DNA from 4 places in the Proteus faecis genome. Region 2 is predicted to be linked to each of the others. Evidence: predicted binding sites of a transcription regulator. Region 2 holds the regulator's gene; each other region holds the start of a gene.
The links. The regulator PurR, encoded in region 2, represses purine synthesis genes. The targets are predictions, from matches to a motif close to CANGCAAACGTTTGCNTG.

Region 1 (4,249 bases), on a different contig from region 2:
TACGCAGACGCCAATCATCTAAATACTCATCTTCACCTTCACGTAAATGAAGTGTGATGTCAGTACCACGATCAGCCTTTTCAATATCAGCAACGGTGTAATCACCTTCACCTTCAGATTCCCAAAAAACACCTTTATCTGCGCTTTCACCTGCAGCTCGAGTGCGTACTGTCACTTTATCTGCAACGATAAACGCAGAATAGAACCCAACACCAAACTGACCAATTAGTTGGCTATCTTTAGCTTGATCTTGTCCGATAGATTCTAAAAATGATTTTGTCCCTGATTTTGCGATAGTACCCAGGTTATCAATGACTTCATCACGAGTCATACCAATACCATTATCACTGATAGTCAAAGTACGTGCTTCTTTATCAGTGGAAATACGCACATGCAAATCGCCGTTATTTTCATAAAGCGCTGCATCTGATAATGCTCGGAAACGCAATTTATCAGCCGCATCTGATGCGTTAGAAATCAATTCGCGAAGGAAAATTTCTTTATTGGAGTAAAGAGAATGGATCATTAATTGAAGAAGTTGTTTAACTTCTGACTGAAATCCTCTTGTTTCCTGACCTTTCATACTCATTTTTACCTCAATTAATCCTAATTTGGCGAAAAAAATCGATATGAGTAAAAAGTGGGGATAGTTAAGCTAGTTTCAAGGGTCGAGTAAAAAATTAAGCTAATAAAAGTGATTACCCCCCTTATATGATGAAAGTTTGAGCCAAAATAATACTTACTGGATGTTTTTACCGCTAAGTTGATAATATTCACTTAGCGGTAAAATAGGCTAACTTAGGTTACATTTCTAATTATTTAGCATCACTTACAACGATTGCTTTTGCGCCTGCTTTTGCTTCATCTAATGCGTGTTTTATCGTATCAGCATGAGCAAGCACAACACCTAAACGACGAGAGCCGGCAATTTCAGGCTTCGCAAAAAGGCGAATTTGACGATCCGCCTTCAATACTTTTTCAATACCGGAATAAACGATATTCGTACTATAAAGCGCTGGTAAAATAACCGCGGATGCACAAGGACCTAATTGACGAATCCCACCAATGGGATAGCCTAAAAAAGCACGAACATGAAGCGCAAACTCTGATAAGTCTTGAGAAATGAGTGTCACCAATCCTGTATCATGAGGACGAGGTGAGACTTCATTAAAAAATACCTCATCACCTTGAACAAATAACTCAACACCAAATAAACCATATCCCCCTAAGTTTTCAACCACTTTACTTGCGATATGCTGTGCTTTAGCAAGTGCAATATCACTCATCTTTTGAGGTTGCCATGATTCACGGTAATCCCCTTTTTCTTGTCGATGACCAATAGGAGCACAAAAATGGATCCCATCGACAGCGTGAATAGTCAGTAAAGTGATCTCAAAATCAAACGGGATCATTTTTTCAACAATAACACGACCTTTTCCTGCTCGTCCGCCCTCTTGCGAGTAAGTCCAAGCTTGAGCTAAATCGTTTTCATTACGAATAACACTTTGCCCTTTTCCGGATGAGCTCATGACAGGTTTTACAATACAAGGAAAACCTATTGCTAAAGCGGCTTTTTTAAAACTCACTTCATCATCAACAAATTGATAGTTCGATGTAGGTAAATGCAGTGTTTCCGCGGCTAAACGACGGATCCCTTCTCTATCCATAGTGAGCTTTACAGCACGGGCACAAGGAACCACTTTTTGCCCCGCTTGTTCTAATTCAAGCAATAATGTTGTAGCAATAGCTTCAATTTCTGGAACAATAAAATCAGGTCGCTCTTGTTCAATTACTTGCTTTAATCCGTCGCTATCCAGCATATTTACAACATGATAGCGATGAGCAACATGCATAGCAGGAGCATTGAGATAGCGATCAACGGCAATCACTTCAATGCCTAAGCGTTGGCATTCTATCGCGACTTCTTTGCCTAATTCACCGGCACCTAATAACATCACTTTTGTTGCACTTGCTGTAAGAGCCGTACCCAACACTGTCATTTTTTATCCTCACTATTAATCAAAATCACAATCACGCAAACGATTGCTTTTATATAGCATAGCGGATTTAACATGATAGAAAAATAGCCAGACAAAAAAATAATCAAACAGAAAAATAAAACAATTACACCGTTTGGCTACGTTTTCCTTTTTGAATTTTTAGATAATTAAGACGTTTGCGAATAAGAGCCAATATACAGCATAAAAGCCCTAACCAAATCAACGAGAAACTCACGCCTTTTACTTCATCAAAAGCTTCATGGAATAAGAAAACAGCCAATAAAAATTGAATAGTAGGCTCAATATATTGTGCTAATCCGATTACAGTTAATGTGGTTCGTTTGACTGCTGCGGTAAAGAACAATAATGGCAATATAGTGACAGGTGCGGTTAGAATATAATAAAAACGAGTCAGATTATCTGCGGAAGGTAATGCGCTTTTATCTGTTATCAACAACCAAATAGTAACCCCTATTGCTAATGGCATTAACCAGAGTGTTTCGATAAATAAAGAAGTGATCACATCAAAACGAATAAACTTACGGATCAAGCCATATACAGCAAATGCCCCCCCCATCATAATAGCGAGTACAGGTAATTCACCGTACATCCACAATTGGTACCCCACTCCCGCACAAATTAAGGTAACCGCCCATTTTTCTGCTAGATTAAGCTTTTCTTTAAGAAAGATGACACCTAATAAAATAGAGAAGAGTGGATTAATAAAATATCCCAAGCTCGCCTCTAATACTTGTTGATGTGTTAATGCATAGGTAAATGTACACCAAGAAACGGCCATAGCCATTGAGCTAAATAGGCACATAAAAATAGAGCGCTTATCCTGTAAAACAACGCGCCATCGTGTCCTATTTTTAATAAAGAGTCGTACTAGTAATAAAAGAGGGATAGACCAGATCAAACGTTGAGCCAACATTTCTAACGGTTGCGCCCCAGGTAACAGACGATAAAACAGAGGCGTTATTCCCCAAAGAATATACGAAAAAATGGCTAATACCGCGCCTGATTGAGCCCACATTTAATGTTCCATCAATAAAAGTCAATAAGGTTTAATATCATACGCTTAAAACAGACAGAACAATATGATCAGCATCGCTGATTGATCAAACATCAATACGACGACATAGACAAGATAAAAAAAATCTCCACAAATAACGATTCCGAGAAAAGTCGTTATAAATGGAGAATTGGAAAATACCATTAAGGGAAAACCGTGGTAAAAACCACAACCAGAAAAAATAGGTAAGTTGTTAGAAAATCTCCCTAACATGTAACGGTGGTTGCTGCTGAACAAAATCACGTAATTTTTTACGACTTGGTGCTGCGGCTATCGCCCCTTTTTGGGTCGTGGCTAAAGCACCACAAGCAGCCGCTTGTGTCACTATTTTTGATAGATATTGTTCATCTTCAGCAAAACCATATTCAGCAAGCGCGGCTAACAAACCTGACATAAAAGCATCACCAGCACCGGTTGTATCAATACATTCAACGATAAAGGCGCTAAATGCGACTTGAGTATTTGGCGTAAAAACTAAACAACCTTTAGAGCCTTGAGTGATCACTTTTAAACGAGCGGGATAATCTTCTAATTTATTAAGTGCATTATTCAATGTCACTTCTTGTGTCATCCATGTAAGCTCATCTTCTGATAATTTTAATATGTCAGCTTTACGCGCATATTGATCAATAACTTCACGCATTTCTTCGTGATCACGCCACATTTGAGGGCGTAAATTAATATCAAAACTCAGCAGTGAATCGCTTTCTTTAACATTTTTGATTGCACAATCTAATGTCGAGCGACAAATGGGATTCACTAATGCTAAAGAGCAAAAATGCAAAATATCTTTATCAAAAGCAGGTAAAGATTTTTCGGTTAAAAATTGATCCGCAGACTCAGCCACTAAGAAAGTAAAATCACGCTCACCATTTTCTTGTAAAGAGACAAGAACAGTACTGGTGCGGTGAAACTCATCAAATTCCATTGCACGAGTATCCACACCCAGGTCAAATAATGTTTTTTGCATAAAATGGCCGAACGCATCTTCACCAACTCGTCCAATAAAACCACTTTGTTGACCAAGCTTAGCAACACCAGCAGCAACATTGACAGGCGCACCACCAGCGCATGCTTCATATTGCATGTTTTGCAATGGGATCAAGTCAACAACAGCGTCACCTAAAGACCAGACTTTCATAATCTCTCCTGAAGATAAGCAATTATTTTTCTT
Region 2 (4,249 bases):
TTACTATATCGACTACCGCAATGCACGCGTTAAATATTTAGAAGAGTTCTGGGCATTGGTTAACTGGTCATTTGTTGAAGCTAACCTTGCTTAATTTAGTGTGATAATCAAAGGTGAATGAGTAAAATTCATTTTTGATGACATAATAACAAAGGGCCTTGAGCCCTTTGTTATATTCAGTATTCGATAATCTATTACTTAAATTAATCGAGTACTTATTAAAACATGATTAGAAAAGCAGAGTAGAAAAAATAACAATCATAACCAGCGCTGCTATTGCTGTACTCAAACCAAATTTCAGATCCGTATCCATCTATTCTCCCTCAAAATGATTATAATACACATAATTAACCATAACCTTGTCATGGTTAATTATTATTACATATCAGAATTTGTTAAAATAGCGACTAGTGCACAATTTATAACATTGATTAATACTTTCACTTTTGAGCTAGATCATACAAAATTCACAGCTAATCGCTAAATTATTGCCAGTGTTTGCCCTATGTATGACTATACTGGCAGTTAAACCATAAAATTAGATAAAAGAGACCAATGAAGGTCAGGAGTTTTCCACACCATGGCAACAATAAAAGACGTGGCAAAACGCGCAGGCGTATCAACCACGACTGTTTCTCATGTGATCAACAAAACCCGTTTTGTTGCTGAGAACACACGAGCAGCAGTTTGGGCCGCTATAAAAGAATTAAATTATTCGCCAAGTGCCGTTGCGCGTAGCTTAAAAGTCAATCACACAAAATCTATAGGCCTGTTAGCCACGTCCAGTGAAGCTCCTTACTTTGCTGAAGTGATTGAAGCAGTTGAAAATAGTTGTTATAGCAAAGGCTATACCCTGATTTTATGTAACTCACATAACAATCTTGATAAGCAAAAAGCGTATTTAGCCATGCTGGCACAAAAACGTGTTGATGGATTATTAGTCATGTGTTCTGAATATCCCGATCACCTTCTGACTCTTTTAGAAGGCTATCGTAATATTCCAATGGTTGTCATGGATTGGGGCAAAGCGCGTGGTGACTTTACAGATACCATTATCGATAACGCTTTACATGGTGGTTATATCGCAGGTCGTTACCTTATTGAGCGAGGTCATCGTGATATTGGTATTATCCCTGGTCCATTAGAACGGAATACAGGTGGTGGTCGCTTACAAGGTTTCTTAAAAGCCATGGAAGAAGCAAAAATCACAGTAAAAGATGAATGGATTGTACAAGGTGACTTTGAACCAGAATCTGGTTATAAAGCTATGTACCAAATGCTAAATCAAAAACATCGCCCTACTGCTGTTTTTTGTGGTGGTGATGTCATGGCAATGGGCGCAATTTGCGCTGCAGATGAACTTGGTCTGCGTGTTCCTTTAGATATTTCCATTGTGGGTTACGACAATATTCGTAATGCACGTTATTTTACACCAGCGCTAACAACCGTCCATCAGCCAAAAGAGCGTTTAGGTCAAATGGCATTATCAATGTTGCTTGATCGCATCGTCAATAAACGCGAAGACGCCCAAACAATCGAAGTTCATCCGCGATTAGTTGAGCGCCGTTCAGTTGCCGATGGTCCTTTTATCGACTACCGCCGTTAATTCTTATTTATCCAGTTATCTGATTTCTAGCGAAGCCATTCCTCATTTAAGGTTTGGCTATCTCCAAGATAATCTAACAACCATGTCAAAGCAGGCGATTCACTTTTATCGACCCACGTCAGGCAGCATGGGCTGTCTGGCAATGGCTGTGCCAGCTGTAAAGTAACCAGTGTACCTTGTTCAATTAAAGGTTCAGCACGGTGCCAAGGTACCATTCCTACGCATAATCCAGCTAATAAGCATTCAAGCCCCATATCCCATGTCGGTACAACCATTCTACGTTGATTATTTAGCGCCCATGTGTCACGCTTTGGTAAACTGCGTGATGTATCTTCTAAGCATAAACTTGGATAAGGTCGCATTTCATCATCCGTTAGTGGATGTTGTGCTTTCGCTAAAGGGTGATCAACATGACAAACACAACGCCAAGGCATAAATCCCATATCTCGAAAACTATAACGTTCACCAATGGGTGAAGCTCTTGTTGCACCAATAGCTAAATCGACACGACCATTAACTAAAGAATCCCATACGCCATTAAACACTTCAGGGTAGACATACAGTTCAATATCCGGAAAATGACGGTAGAAATCGAGAATAAGTTGTTGTGTTCTTTCAGGTTTAACAATGCCATCAACGGCTATACTGAATTGACCACGCCATCCATTAGAAACTTGTTGGCAAAGATGCCGAGTGTCATTCATTTTTTTGATAACAGATCGTGCTTCTTTGATGAAAATTTTACCTGCATCGGTTAATTCTACATCACGGTGACGACGCTCAAACAGAGGAACAGCAAGCCATTCCTCTAGTTGCCTAACAGTATAACTAACGGCGGATGGCACTCTGTGCAATTCTTGAGCAGCCGAGCTAAAACTTCCTGTTCTTGCGACTGCATCAACAACTTCTAAAGAGTATTCTGACCACATAGAGTTTATTCCTTTGAAAATTTTTCACAGCATTAACCAAATATTCCCGTTTCACAAGTAAAATAGGTCTTAGTTACAATACATAAAATGTTCTACATTACATAGCATAGAAAATAAAATGAATTCTAAAACTTCCACACAATCAAAAACACCTATGAGCTTTATGGTGTACCTAGCAGGTTTGAGTATGCTAGGTTACTTAGCTATTGATATGTACTTACCTGCGTTTGGTATGATGCAACGTGAACTCTCTATCAGCGAAGGTGCTATTAGTAATAGCTTAAGTATCTTTTTATTTGGCTTTGCTGTTGCTCAATTACTTTGGGGACCACTTTCAGACAAAATCGGTCGAAAACCTATTCTTCTAGTTGGTTTAAGTCTTTTCTCTTTAGGCTGTCTTGGTATGCTGTGGGTCGAAAGTGCAACTGGCTTACTTGCTATGCGCTTCCTACAAGCTTTCGGCGTCTGCTCTGCAGCTGTTATTTGGCAAGCTCTTGTCATCGACCGTTTTGATGAATCTCGCGCTCAGCGCGTTTTTGCGTTAATTATGCCACTGGTTGCATTATCACCAGCACTTGCGCCTTTAATCGGTGCATCATTATTAAACCACGGTGGCTGGCGTATGATTTTTATGCTGTTAATGGTAGTAACATTAGTTCTGATGTTACCGACGTTAATGCTAAAAAACATTAAACAAAAATCCGTCACAGATGCAAACCAATCTTCTGCTTCATTTATGACTTTATTAAAATCCCCGCTCTACACTGGTAACGTATTAGTTTACGCGTCTTGTAGTGCAGGTTTCTTTGCTTGGTTAGCTGGCTCCCCCATCATTCTTGAAAAGATGGGCTACTCTCCGCAGGATATCGGTTTAAGTTATATTCCACAGACTATTGCATTTATGGTGGGTGGTTATGGTTGTCGCATTTTACTGTCAAAAATGACAGGTAAAACGCTACTACCACTGTTATTAATTGGTTATGCTGTCAGTATGACTGCGTTATACCTTGTTGCTAAATTTACTGAACCGACATTAACAACTATTTTAATTCCGTTCTGTATTATGGCTGCAATGAATGGCGCATCGTATCCAATTGCAGTATCTAATGCTTTGTCTGCTTATCCTGAAATTAGCGGTAAAGCAGCTGCATTACAAAATGCACTTCAACTTGGCCTTTGTAGTTTAGCTAGCTTTATTGTATCTGCATTTATCAGCCAGCATCCCCTGATTAACACTACTGCAATTATGGCGTTAACAGCGATCCCAATGGCAGTTGGCTACTTTATTCAGCGTAATAAATCTGTTACCAAACACACAGTTCAAGCAACTGAATAATCCCCCCTCTATTTTAAGAGAATTCTCAAAACGGCTATTTTATAAAAAATGGCCGATTTATTTTATAGAGAAAAATAATTCACATATCTATACTTATCTAAACGCTTAACAGCGCTTTATCTATTTTCCTTTCGGATTTTGAGGCATTAAACAAATTATTAGCTGATTATGTGAGATTAGTTGTCTTATTAATTCTATCCGTTCAATTCATATTGAACACAATACTATTTTAATAATATCTATCTACGCACATTCTTTCTTAGTTTATGTCTCTAAACCCGCTTAGTTTACGCCGGAGAGTTTATGAGTACATCTTGTGTAGAAGAAGGCCGAAAGACCTCCAATGATCCTTATAAAAGGATTGCTATCGAACTATTA
Region 3 (4,249 bases), on a different contig from region 2:
AGAACAAGTTAAATTCCACTCTCTAGCCTTAGTGATTATTGATGAACAACACCGATTTGGTGTACATCAACGCCTCGCATTATGGAAAAAAGGTGAAGAGCAAGGCTTTCATCCTCATCAATTAGTGATGACAGCAACGCCTATTCCTCGAACATTAGCGATGACGGCCTACGCTGATATGGACACCTCTATCATCGACGAATTACCACCGGGACGCACACCTGTTACCACTGTCGCTATCCCTGATACTCGCCGTAATGACATTATTGAACGCATTAGATTAGCTTGCACAGAAGAAAAGCGACAAGCCTATTGGGTATGTACCTTAATTGAAGATTCTGATGTTCTTGAAGCGCAAGCCGCCCAAGTTATCTATGATGAGCTGACAATTGCGCTCCCTGAAATTAAAGTGGGATTGGTACATGGGCGAATGAAACCCGCAGAGAAACAGGCCGTAATGGCCGCTTTTAAAGAAAATGAACTCCAACTTTTAGTTGCAACAACAGTGATTGAAGTCGGCGTTGACGTCCCTAATGCAAGTTTAATGATCATTGATAATCCAGAACGACTGGGGCTAGCACAGTTACATCAACTACGTGGACGTGTTGGCCGAGGCGCTATCGCCTCGCATTGTGTCTTGTTATATAAAACCCCCCTCACTCAAACAGCACGTTTGCGATTGCAGGTATTAAGAGATAGCAATGATGGTTTTGTGATTGCACAAAAAGATCTCGAAATCCGTGGCCCTGGTGAGCTTTTAGGCACTAAGCAAACGGGTAATGCACAATTTAAAGTCGCTGATTTATTACGTGACCAAGGACTTATTCCTGAAGTTCAGCGTATCGCTCGTTACCTACATCAGCACTATCCTAAGCATTCTCAAGCCTTAATCGAACGCTGGCTACCAGCCAAAACACAATACAGCCAAGCTTAAGGTTACTCTATTGTATGGCTTAGCGTGCGTTTAAACACGCCTGTGAGTGATTTTGAAATATCTGTAAGTTAACACCACATAGAAAAACACCTCAATATCGATATTCAACATTGAGGTGTCCTTTGACGTTTTGACGCTATTTTAATTTATAGCAACTAAACTACCCTGCAACGATAGGCGTGAAAAACGGTAGCATCAGATACAGTTTAATCACTATTGCATTCACAATATCAATGAAGAATGCGCCGACCATAGGTACAACTAAGAATGCAAGATGAGACGGTCCAAAACGGTCTGTTACCGCTTGCATATTCGCAATCGCCGTTGGTGTAGCACCTAAACCAAAACCACAATGACCCGCTGCTAAAATCGCCGCATCGTAGTTTTTACCCATGACCCGGAAAGTGACAAAAATTGCATAAAGTGCCATTACACCAGCTTGAACACCAAGGATAACCAACATTGGTATCGCCAGTGAGGCCAGTTCCCATAATTTCAAGCTCATTAATGCCATCGCTAAGAATAACGATAAACTCACGTTACCTAAGACTGACACCGCTCTATCAAAAACACGGTAGAACCCAAGCATTGAAAGGCTATTACTTAAAATAACACCAATAAACAGAACACACACAAAGGTCGGTAGTGAGAATGCCGTACCTTCTAACAGCTGAGAAAGGAACGTACCTGCCATTAAACAGATAGAGATCATCGCAATCGTTTCTAATAAAACCATTGAAGTGATCATTCGGCCTGTTGTCGGCTTCTCAAACGCAGTTGGCATTTCATGGTCATCGGCGCCTAATCCCGGTGTTGGGATATTTTTGATTAAGTAGCGGGCAACTGGGCCACCAATTAATCCACCTAAAACTAAACCAAAGGTAGCACACGCCATCGCGACTTCAGATGCGCTCATAAAACCATAACTTTCAACGAACGTTTTACCCCAGGCTGCCCCTGTACCATGACCACCTGATAATGTAATAGAGCCCGCCAATAATCCCATCAGAGGATCAAGACCTAACATTTCCGCCAATGCAATACCGACTGTGTTTTGCACTAGCAATAACCCAACAACAACAAAGACGAAAATAAAAAGCGCTTTTCCCCCCGCTTTTAAGCTTGCGAGGTTCGCGTTTAAACCAATTGTTGCAAAGAAGGCTAGCATTAATGGATCTTTAAGTGAGAGGTCAAAACTGACTTCCCAGTCCATAAATGATTTAAATGCTAATAGCAGAACTGCAACAAGTAGCCCACCTGCAACGGGTTCTGGGATCGTATACCGTTCTAAAAAAGGAACAGATTTCACTAACTTACGTCCGATCAAGAGAACCAAAGTGGCCGCAACCAGCGTGCCATAAACATCAAGATGATACATTTATGTACCCCGTCTTATTTGTTAATTTTATATAAAAATACTACGACGCTAAGTTCATCCATAAACAACGCCAAAAGCAGGTATCCCCGATTAGAAAAAAAAACGGAGACAAACACAAGTTAAAACATATAAAAATGTGAGCGCCTCTTATGCATTTTGATAACATCATTTTTACGCAAACGATTGCTTTTGTGGCGCAGATCATTAAAATACGGTTTTTGCCGAATAAGAAATTCACACCATGGTTACTTCAGAAAATCAAAATTTGCCTAAAAATAGTGATGCTTCAATTAAAAAAAACAGCGAACTTCTTTTTGCTTTAGAAGAAAAGCCGCCATTACCACAAACACTTTTTGCAGCTTGCCAACACCTTTTAGCGATGTTTGTCGCAGTTATCACACCCGCTATCCTCATTTGCCAAGCATTAGGATTACCTGCACACGATACTCAACGCATTATCAGCATGTCTTTATTTGCATCAGGCATTGCCTCTCTTATTCAAATTCGGGCATGGGGACCGATAGGTTCAGGATTGTTATCAATCCAAGGAACAAGCTTTAACTTTGTTGCTCCACTGATTATGGGGGGATTAGCACTTAAAAATGGTGGCGCCGATATTCCAACAATGATGGCAGCCCTTTTTGGCACATTAATGGTCGCCTCATTAACCGAAATCATCCTTTCTCGTGTTCTTCACTTAGCAAGACGTATCATTACACCGTTAGTTTCAGGTGTCGTAGTGATGATAATCGGCCTCTCTTTAATTCAAGTTGGATTAACCTCTATTGGTGGTGGTTATGCGGCCATTGAGAATAACACCTTTGGTTCACCACAAAATCTGTTATTAGCAGGCTCTGTTCTTATTGTTATTATTTTACTTAATCGACAAAAAAATCCTTATTTACGTGTTGCGTCTTTGGTTATTGCCATGGCTGTGGGTTATGTTCTTGCTTGGGCGTTAGATATGTTGCCCACACCAGTAGAACATCAAGAAACGCCTTTTATGACTATACCTGAGCCGTTTTATTATGGACTGTCATTTAATTGGCATTTACTTATTCCTTTAATGCTGGTGTTTATGATCACATCACTAGAAACTATTGGAGATATCACGGCAACTTCAGATGTTTCAGAGCAACCCGTTAGTGGTCCTTTGTATATGAAACGGATTAAAGGGGGCGTATTGGCTAATGGAATTAACTCTATGGTTTCGGCATTTTTCAATACCTTCCCAAATTCTTGTTTTGGTCAAAATAATGGCGTTATTCAATTAACAGGCGTTGCAAGTCGCTATGTAGGTTATGTTGTTGCCGCAATGCTTATTATCTTAGGCTTATTTCCATTCGTTGCAGAATTTGTGCAAAGAATTCCTGAACCTGTATTGGGCGGAGCCACATTAGTCATGTTCGGTACCATAGCTGCGTCTGGTGTACGCATTGTTTCTAAAGAAGCGCTAAACCGCCGAGCTATCATGATCCTTGCGATTTCACTTGCGGTAGGACTAGGCGTTTCACAGCAACCTCAAATATTGCAGTTTGCACCTGATTGGCTAAAAACATTGCTTTCCTCAGGTATTGCTGCTGGTGGTTTAACAGCCATCATCTTAAACCTAGTTTTTCCACCAGAAAAATAATCATTAACTAGTAACAGAATAATAAAGCGCTATTTTCATGATCAAAAATAGCGCTTTATTTATTATATTTAAACCAATGATATTTTTATGAAAGCATTTTCCTGTGAGTTGCGGTAACTATTTAGCTCAATACTGAAAATCAAAGGAAAATAGAATGGCTACACCCTTGACCCCAATTAAAAACCCCGCACTCGAATACTTAAAAAGTCACTCATCTACTAAAGATTTCCATATACAAACTATTGGGCAATTTTTTACTTATCTCAAAGATTCCATTCTTTCATTGTTTAATAGTGATCATAAA
Region 4 (4,249 bases), on a different contig from region 2:
GAAGATTGAGATTGTTGTCTCTGATGAAATTGTTGAAACCTGTGTAGATACAATTATGACAACAGCACAAACAGGCAAAATTGGTGATGGCAAGATTTTTGTCTTTGATGTAAGTCGTGTTATTCGTATTCGTACTGGCGAACAAGACGAAGAGGCTATTTAGTTAATTAACTTAAGCCAAATAGTTATATTATTTATTTTTATTTAAGCCCGATATTTTTGATCAAAATATCGGGCTTTTTCTTTTTCTTGCGCATAATTAATTTTTTAATGTTTTACCTATAATGCTATTTATATCTTATACAAGTCTATTGATGATATAGAACAATTTATTTTACTGTTTTTTGTAAACTTTAAGGCACAAAATGTTATTTAATAACTTTCAAGTAAAGTTATTATCATCAATATTAAAAATCATTAAGGTATGGGCAAAATAGTGTTTAATTATTTACTAAAGCGTCTCGCTTTATTTTTATGTGCGGCAGTATTAATCGCAATCACTACGGGATTTATTTTTCTTGATATTTTGGTTCTCGATAATGGTATCTCTGAAACGTCGATAACTGAATTAGGTCAAGAAATTATCGTCGCCATTATTTGCTTATTCTTTTTTGTTAAAGTGTGCCAAGAAAGTGAACAGCGGGGAGCGTTCACACTTATTATGGGGTTTTTCTTGTGCATTTTAATTCGTGAATTAGATAATGTATTTGATCAGATTGCACACGGATCTTGGGTTTGGTTTGCTCTAACGGTGGTATTTATTTCTATAGCCATTGCCATTAGAGAAGGCAAGAAAACATTAAAAGGCTTAATTCATTTTATTACTCATCCAAGCCATGGAATGTTAGTTGCTGGCCTATTATGTATTTTATTGTTCTCTCGTTTATTTGGCATGGGAATACTTTGGCACAAATTATTGGGTGAGGATTATAACCGTGCTGTTAAAAACATGGTGGAAGAGGGAAGTGAATTATTTGGTTATACACTCTGTTTAATTAGTGTTATTTGGTACGGTTTTTCTGCTAAAGAGCATGTAATTCCGACAGCGATTGAAAATAAATATCGATTATAAAAAGGTAGTGAAATAACCTAAACAAGCGCTGATAAATATAACGTTATCAGCGCTTTTATTATTCAATTTAGGATTAAATATTGATGAAGGTGTTTCTATTACAACTCTTGTGTAATAACAGTATGGGGACCAAAACATTCATAGTGAAGTTTTTCACTATTAATACCTAATTCAATAAGTTGTTTTGCAATAGATTGCATAAAAGGTAATGGGCCACAAAAATAGAAATGCATATCAGGCGTAGCTAACCAATCTTCAACTTGCTTTAATGTCATTAAGCCTTCGAATTGATAATCTTTATTTTGCACGTCTTCAGCACGTGGTGTTCGATACCATATTGCTTGTTGGTAGTGTGAAAGCTGATTGCTGATCTGATTAACTTCATCTTTAAAAGCATGAACACCACCATGTTCAGCCGCATGTAACCAATTAATATTAGCTTGATGAGCTGAAAGAGTGTGTAACATAGAGAGCATTGGTGTTAACCCGACTCCGGCTGAAATTAAGGTTACTGGTGTTGTTGGTGACACATCTAAATAGAAATCGCCCCCTGGTGCGGCAACTTGTAAAATATCTCCTTCTTGAACATGATCATGAAGAAAATTTGATAAAATACCGTTATCTTCGCGTTTTACTGCAATGCGATAAGTTTTATTATTTGAAGATTGAGTTAATGAATATTGACGTATTTCTTGGTTTTCAAGATGTTCGTCACGGAGATACAGACTTATGTATTGCCCTGCTTGATAAGAAGTAACCGCTCGCCCATCTTCAGGCTCTAATTCAAAACTGGTAATGACATCACTTTGTTTTACTTTATGTTTAACTTTAAAGTTTCGTAATCCTCTCCAACCTCCATTTGTTTGTTCTTTTTGTTGATAAATTTGCTCTTCGCGATTGATAAAGACATCCGCCAATACTTGATAAGCCTCTCCCCAAGCATCTAGCACTGCTTGCCCGGGACTAAACATTTCATCAATTGTTGCTAATAAGTTTTCACCGACGATGGGATAGTGTTCAGGAAGAATATTTAAACTCGCGTGTTTTTGTGCAATTTTTTCAACGGCAGGCAAAATGGCGGTTAAATTTTCAATGTTTGTTGCATAAGCGCATATTGCATTAAATAAGGCTTCACGTTGTGCGCCATTACTTTGATGACTCATGGTGAAAATATCTTTTAATTCTGGATGACGAGAAAACATTCGATCATAAAAGTGTGCGGTTAATGCAGGGCCTGTTTTCGCAATGAGGGGAATTGTTGATTTAATTGTCGCGATAGTTTGTGCATCTAACATAATTGCTCCTGAAAAATTTTCAGTTTATAGTGAATTTTTATAAATTATATTTTATATGCAACTTATCTCTTTTTGATTATTTTGTAAATCTCTGTTTTTATTTTTTAACAAAAAATCTCAATTCTTAGAGAATGATGCGGGGGGTTTGCAAAATAAGGCGAGATGTGCCTCAAAAAGAGGAATCAACACAGGATAAAATGAGGTTGTTAAAAAGTAATAAGGTACTGTTATAGTTGGATGGCAAACGATTGCGTATTTTTTCATTAGGGACTATCTCAATGAAGAAAAAGAGTTTACACTGTATGCCATTCTTTCTCCCGCATGGGAGTTTGTCTTTAGTGAAGTTAGCTGAGTCAGGAGATGTGAATGTTAAAACGTGAAATGAATATTGCTGATTACGATCCAGAATTATGGAATGCAATGGAAGGTGAAGTGACTCGTCAAGAAGAGCACATCGAACTTATTGCTTCTGAAAACTATACCAGCCCTCGTGTTATGCAGGCGCAGGGATCTCAGCTGACAAATAAATATGCTGAAGGCTATCCGGGTAAACGTTACTACGGTGGTTGTGAGTATGTGGATGTTGTAGAGCAACTGGCTATCGATCGTGCAAAAGCATTATTTGGTGCAGATTACGCTAACGTACAGCCTCACTCAGGCTCTCAAGCGAATGCCGCTGTTTATATGGCATTATTAAAACCAGGTGATACTGTTTTAGGCATGAACCTAGCGCAAGGCGGTCACTTAACTCATGGTTCACCAGTTAACTTCTCTGGTAAACTGTATAATATCGTGCCTTATGGTATTGATGAATCAGGTAAAATTGATTACGAAGATATCGCTATTCAAGCTAAAAAACATCAACCAAAAATGATTATCGGCGGGTTCTCTGCTTATTCTGGTCTGGTTGATTGGGCTAAAATGCGTGAAATTGCAGACAGCATTGGTGCATTCTTATTTGTTGATATGGCACACGTAGCTGGTATGGTTGCAGCAGGTGTTTATCCTAATCCAGTTCCTCATGCGCATGTTGTTACAACAACTACCCACAAAACCTTAGCTGGTCCACGTGGTGGTCTGATCCTTGCTAAAGGTGGCGATGAAGAGTTTTATAAAAAACTGAATTCTGCTGTATTCCCTGGCTCTCAAGGTGGCCCTTTAATGCATGTTATTGCAGGTAAAGCGGTTGCATTAAAAGAAGCTATGGAACCAGAATTTAAAGTTTATCAGCAACAAGTTGCTAAAAACTCGAAAGCAATGGTAGAAGTTTTCTTAGATCGCGGTTATAAAGTAGTATCTGGCGGAACTGAAAACCACCTGTTTTTATTAGATTTAGTTGATAAAGATATTACAGGTAAAGATGCAGATGCTGCACTGGGTCGTGCAAATATCACTGTTAACAAAAACAGCGTACCAAATGATCCACGTAGCCCATTTGTAACTTCTGGTGTTCGTATCGGTTCTCCAGCAATTACACGTCGTGGTTTTAAAGAAGCTGAAGCTCGTGAATTAGCAGGTTGGATGTGTGATGTCCTTGATAATATCAATGATGAAGCGAACATTGAGAAAGTGAAACAAAAAGTCTTGGATATCTGCGCTAAATTTCCAGTTTACGCATAAGTTTGTAACGATATAATAAAACCCGTTATACAAGCCCGCTTCTAGAACTTGTTCTTGGCGGGTTTTTTTGCATCTTCAAAATGGGGGATTGGATGGTTATTCCATCAACATTGTGGCTTGCCTTAGATTATTTTACCTATTTCTTCTCATACGGCATCTTTTTACCTTTTTGGTCCATATGGCTAAAAGGAGAGGGTGTTGATCCTGCAATGATAGGTCTGTTATTAGGTGTAGGTTTAACCGCACGTTTTGTTGGTAGCCT

Region 1: purT (formate-dependent phosphoribosylglycinamide formyltransferase) is a predicted target of PurR. The motif match lies at 2,033-2,050, and genes of this name have one in related genera.
Region 3: gltS (sodium/glutamate symporter) is a predicted target of PurR. The motif match lies at 2,485-2,502, and genes of this name have one in related genera.
Region 4: glyA (serine hydroxymethyltransferase) is a predicted target of PurR. The motif match lies at 2,605-2,622, and genes of this name have one in related genera.

What each region holds. Positions count from the first base shown of each region.
Region 1 covers NZ_JASVWV010000002.1:59,083-63,331, reverse strand. The annotation lists gene htpG (molecular chaperone HtpG) at 1-589, opposite strand, end outside; gene purT (formate-dependent phosphoribosylglycinamide formyltransferase) at 816-2,000, opposite strand; gene rarD (EamA family transporter RarD) at 2,125-3,036, opposite strand; gene QSH13_RS04440 (PfkB family carbohydrate kinase) at 3,269-4,216, opposite strand.
Region 2 covers NZ_JASVWV010000001.1:198,991-203,239, forward strand. The annotation lists gene sodB (superoxide dismutase [Fe]) at 1-94, shown strand, start outside; gene cydH (cytochrome bd-I oxidase subunit CydH) at 230-313, opposite strand; gene purR (HTH-type transcriptional repressor PurR) at 581-1,606, shown strand; gene punR (DNA-binding transcriptional activator PunR) at 1,633-2,535, opposite strand; gene punC (purine nucleoside transporter PunC) at 2,654-3,871, shown strand; gene cfa (cyclopropane fatty acyl phospholipid synthase) at 4,175-4,249, shown strand, end outside.
Region 3 covers NZ_JASVWV010000006.1:150,335-154,583, reverse strand. The annotation lists gene recG (ATP-dependent DNA helicase RecG) at 1-934, shown strand, start outside; gene gltS (sodium/glutamate symporter) at 1,095-2,312, opposite strand; gene QSH13_RS10125 (uracil-xanthine permease family protein) at 2,554-3,945, shown strand; gene QSH13_RS10120 (hypothetical protein) at 4,100-4,249, shown strand, end outside.
Region 4 covers NZ_JASVWV010000014.1:21,363-25,611, forward strand. The annotation lists gene glnB (nitrogen regulatory protein P-II) at 1-163, shown strand, start outside; gene QSH13_RS15390 (hypothetical protein) at 425-1,072, shown strand; gene hmpA (NO-inducible flavohemoprotein) at 1,171-2,367, opposite strand; gene glyA (serine hydroxymethyltransferase) at 2,734-3,987, shown strand; gene QSH13_RS15405 (3-phenylpropionate MFS transporter) at 4,080-4,249, shown strand, end outside.